Regions from separate parts of the Absiella sp. AM09-50 genome, predicted to be linked through region 2. Evidence: predicted binding sites of a transcription regulator. Region 2 holds the regulator's gene; the other holds the start of a gene.
The links. The regulator Rex, encoded in region 2, represses fermentation and respiration genes when NADH is low (regulators of the CRP and FNR family bind a similar motif). The targets are predictions, from matches to a motif close to GTGAANNNNTTCAC.
Positions count from the first base shown of each region.

Region 1 (2,478 bases), on a different contig from region 2:
TTCTACTTTATCGAAAAATCCCTGAAAGGTGCATTCAACAAGTCGTTTTTCGCTTTCACCATCATCGAAAATCGCTGTTTAGTAACTGTCTACTTCTCCTTTGTCATCAGTTTGACTTTTTTATACTATACCAAAATATGCCATTATTTTCAATTGTTTCTACTTGTTTTCTTCTTTCTTTTCTTCCAGCTCTTTACTGATTGCCGCAAACTGCGCTAAAAAATCTTCATCTAAGCCATTCTTTTTTAAACCATCCACATAGACTGCATCTAAATCATCCAATACATCCAATCCATTATTGCCTTCTTCATTTGTATTTAATTTTGTTTTTAATGCCATGATTTTCACCTCGATATATCTGTTGATAGTTTACACCAGAAATGATGATTTGAAAACCCCTTTGCACAAAAAAACCAGGCATTTCTGCCTGGTAAACACTTACTTTATTTCTAGAATTAAGCCAATTCTGAGAAGTATTTAATTGTTCTAACCATCTGGCTAGTGTAAGAGTTTTCGTTGTCATACCAAGATACAACCTGTACCTGAGTATTTCCGTCTTCCATTTCGATAGCCATAGTCTGAGTAGCATCGAATAAAGAACCGAAACGCATACCAACGATGTCACTTGAAACGATTTCATCAGTGTTGTAACCGAATGATTCGTTAGCAGCAGCTTTCATAGCAGCGTTGATTTCGTCAACTGTAACTTTTCCTTTAACTACAGCAACTAAGATAGTTGTTGATCCTGTAGGAGTTGGAACACGCTGAGCAGAACCGATTAATTTACCGTTCAATTCAGGGATAACCAAACCGATAGCTTTAGCAGCACCAGTAGAGTTAGGAACGATGTTTACTGCAGCTGCACGTGAACGACGTAAGTCACCTTTTCTCTGAGGTCCGTCTAATGTCATCTGATCACCAGTGTAAGCGTGAACTGTAGTCATGATACCACTCTGGATAGGAGCCAAATCATTTAATGCTTTAGCCATAGGTGCCAAGCAGTTTGTAGTACATGAAGCAGCAGAAATAACTGTATCTTCAGCAGTTAAGATATCGTGGTTAGTGTTAAATACAACTGTTGGTAAATCATTTCCAGCAGGTGCAGAAATAACAACTTTACGAGCTCCAGCTTCGATGTGTGCGCTAGCTTTTGCTTTTGATGTATAGAATCCTGTACATTCTAATACTACGTCAACACCTAATTCTCCCCAAGGTAAGTTTTTAGCATCAGCTTCAGCGTAGATAGTGATTTCTTTTCCATCAACTGTGATTGAGTTTTCACCAGCAACTACTGTGTCAGCCTTTTCGTATCTTCCCTGTGAAGAATCGTATTTTAATAAGTGAGCCAACATTTTAGGAGAAGTTAAGTCGTTGATTGCAACTACTTCATATCCCTCAGCTCCGAACATTTGTCTGAATGCAAGACGTCCGATACGTCCAAATCCATTAATAGCAACTTTTACTGTCATCTTCAAAGTCCTCCTTTTTAACCACCCTTATTATACGTACTTCCTACCTAAATGTCAATTGAGAATTATTTCACGATACGCTTTTTTTTACAAATTTTCTGTATTTTACAAGCACTTCTTTTCAAACATGAAAACATCATTCATAAATTTAGCTTTTATGTTCATATTTTCTACCATTTTCCATATATTTTATAATTTCTGTGAAAGCGTTATCAATCCTTTATCTGTATTTCCCGGGTAATCTTACTTTCTAATATCCTTTATCTTTCAGTTCTTTTACAATATCCACATAGGTTTCACATACCTGAAATCCTTTATAATCTTCTCTGGTCAGATCAATGATATCCCCATGTGATATTCCACGATAATGTTCATTCTCAAAAGTTTTACGAAAGTTTCCCCATTTGGCACTTTCCTCACTAACCAGACCATCACTTTTTCCATCCACAAGTTTGATAAACAGATATGGAATCGTTAATAGTATATGAGAAAAGGCACCATGCATGAAACTCATATAGCTTTGATAATAGACATTTGGATCATCTTTGATATCTGTGTTGAATTGCTTTGCCCATGTTGTGGAAAACTGATGTGTGACTGTATAGAAATCAGGATATTCATCACCAATGCGATGAAAGAAACCATCAAAGATCGATGATAAACGCCGATAGATACCATCAGGTACAATTTTAATCAAAACATCCACAAAACGACATCCTCTGTGTGGAGTAGAAATCGTTGTCAATGATGCCACATGTTCTCCCATGCCACAGGCATGAATCACATAACGTGCATCTAGTCCACCTTTGGAATGTGCGATGATATTTACTTTATCACAATGCTGTTGTTCACAGATTTCAAGAATACGATGCTGAATCTGTTTCCCATTATGCTCGACAGTCGCAAATGCTTCCTGATTTCCATAATAAATAATGGCTCCATTTTCACTTAATACTTTAGGAATCCTTCCCCAGTAGTTTACATATTTAAAATCACGAAAGCCTACACC
Region 1 covers NZ_QVFI01000005.1:183,103-185,580, reverse strand. Annotated here, with positions in the region: gene DW114_RS06915 (hypothetical protein) at 160-339, opposite strand; gene gap (type I glyceraldehyde-3-phosphate dehydrogenase) at 456-1,469, opposite strand; gene DW114_RS06905 (esterase/lipase family protein) at 1,720-2,478, opposite strand, start outside.
Region 1: gap (type I glyceraldehyde-3-phosphate dehydrogenase) is a predicted target of Rex. The motif match lies at 1,530-1,543, and genes of this name have one in related genera.

Region 2 (2,478 bases):
TTCAATCATCCAGAATTCAGAAGCATGACGTGTCGTATTAGAGTTTTCTGCACGGAAAGTAGGGCCAAAGGTATAAACATCACGGAATGCCATAGCGAATGCTTCCACATGCAGCTGTCCAGAAACAGTTAAAGAAGCATGCTTTCCAAAGAAATCTTCTTCATAGTTTGTATCTTCACGTGTTGTAACAGTGAATGTTTCACCAGCTCCCTCTGCATCATTTCCAGTAATTACTGGTGTGTGCACATACACAAATCCTTGGTTCTGGAAAAATTCATGAATAGCCATAGATAATACAGAACGCAAACGAAATACTGCATAGAATGTGTTTGCACGAGGACGAAGATGTGCAATTTCACGCATATATTCAAAGCTGTGACGTTTCTTCTGTAAAGGATAGTCACGATCACAATCACCTTCTAATATAACTTCAGTGACCTGAATTTCAAATGGTTGTTTTCCTTCTGGTGTCAACACAAATTTACCAGTAACAGTTAAAGCTGCACCTGTAGGATATTTCTCCACTTCTTTAAAGTTTTTTAAATCTTGTGTATACACTAACTGAGCATTGCGGAAATACGTACCATCATTTAATTCAATGAAGCCTAATTTCCCACTGCAGCGATTTGTTCTGATCCATCCCTGTAACTGTACATATTCCATTGAGTCTAGTTCTACATGAGATCCACTTAATACGATTTCATATAGTTCGCGAATAGTCATAAATTCAAACATGTTATTTCCTCCTTTTTATCATAAAAAAAACGTTCCCATCACAGGAACGCTTGTTTTAGCGCGGTGCCATCCTGATTCTTCATGCATAGCATAAAGCATCTTTTTAGCATGTAACGTATGCCTGACGAAATCGTCTACTTTAGTTCTCCGATTCTACTCCACAGGTGTTCTCCATAAGCCTTTCGTTCTGCCTTTCACCAACCGCAGAATCGCTTTTTTCGAAACAATCTTATTTCGTCCTGTTTCCTTGTATTTCAACTCTTGTTTAGATGATACCACAAGTATCCTCCATTTTACAAGCTTTTTTTACAAATGTCCGATATTTAGTTTGTTTGTTTCAAAAACCAGCTCCTGAATAGACGTTACAACATCAATACTCTTTAATATAACGCCCTTTGGAATCTGAATATGTTCATGTGTAAAGTCAATTAGTCCAATGATGCCACAGGCAATCAAACGATCAACGGTCTGTTGAATATTATCACTGATCGCAAGAATAGCGATACGACAGCCATCAGGAACCCGTTGCTCCAGCTCACTGATATCATAAACAGGAATACCAAAACGAACACCCTGACGATCTGGATTGATATCAAATGCACAGGAAATTTCACCAACGACATAATCCCATTTATTATACTTCATCAATGCACGTCCCATGTTGCCTGCACCTACCAGTATGATCTTTTCATCAAAATCCATACCTAGTTCCTGATTAAAAATTTCAATCAGCCGGTTGACATCATACCCATAGCCCTGTTTTCCAAGATTGCCAAGGAAAGAGAAATCACGACGAATGGTAGTTGGCTCAATATTCACAACACTCGCCAACTCTTTAGACATGATACGTTCCACACCGGAACTTTGTAATTTTCGCAGCGCCTTCAAATATACAGGATATCGTTGCAGCGTTGCCTTTGGTACGTTCTTTTCACTCATGTATATCACCTATGAGTTAGTATACCACGAATTTTTCTATTTGTGAATAAATTAATAAGTTTAACATGCAAAACATTCACATATTTTATAATAACCATATCATAAATTCTTATACGCTAACAAAAAGACAGCAAATGCTGCTGTCTGAAAATTTAACGCTCTAATTCCATTCCCGGATTTGCGGTTAAATCAAAATCTCCACGCTCGCCATGCAGGTATGCCACCGTACCGGCAACACCAATCATTGCCGCATTATCGGTACAACAAGAAAGTGGTGGAATAATAAACTCAACATCCGGATATTGATTTGTTAAATCCACACTGACTTTTTCACGCAGACAAGAGTTCGCCGCAACACCACCAGCCAGTACCATCTGCTTTGGATGATATTGTTCAATTGCTTTTCTTGCCCGCAGCAATAATGCCTCAAAAGCCGTTTCCTGATAAGATGCCGCAAGGTCTGCAGGTACAAAGCTTTCTCCTTTACGTTTGCATCGATCAATAAACTGTAACACACTGCTCTTTAAACCACTAAATGAAAAATCAAGTTCATTTTCGGTCTTAGGTTTTGCTAATTGATAAACAGGCTTTCCTTCTTTCGCAAGTTTATCCACATAAACACCGCCAGGATATGGAAGTCCAAGAACACGGCCAACCTTATCTCCAGCTTCACCAATCGCATCATCCTGGGTCGTACCAAGAATCTCAAAGCTCCATTCATCTTTCATATAGACTAATTCTGTATGTCCACCAGATACTACAAGGGCTAGCAATGGAAATTTTAAATCCGCAATCAAACGATTT
Region 2 covers NZ_QVFI01000032.1:30,379-32,856, forward strand. Annotated here, with positions in the region: gene asnS (asparagine--tRNA ligase) at 1-735, opposite strand, end outside; gene DW114_RS18620 (redox-sensing transcriptional repressor Rex) at 1,042-1,674, opposite strand; gene tsaD (tRNA (adenosine(37)-N6)-threonylcarbamoyltransferase complex transferase subunit TsaD) at 1,827-2,478, opposite strand, start outside.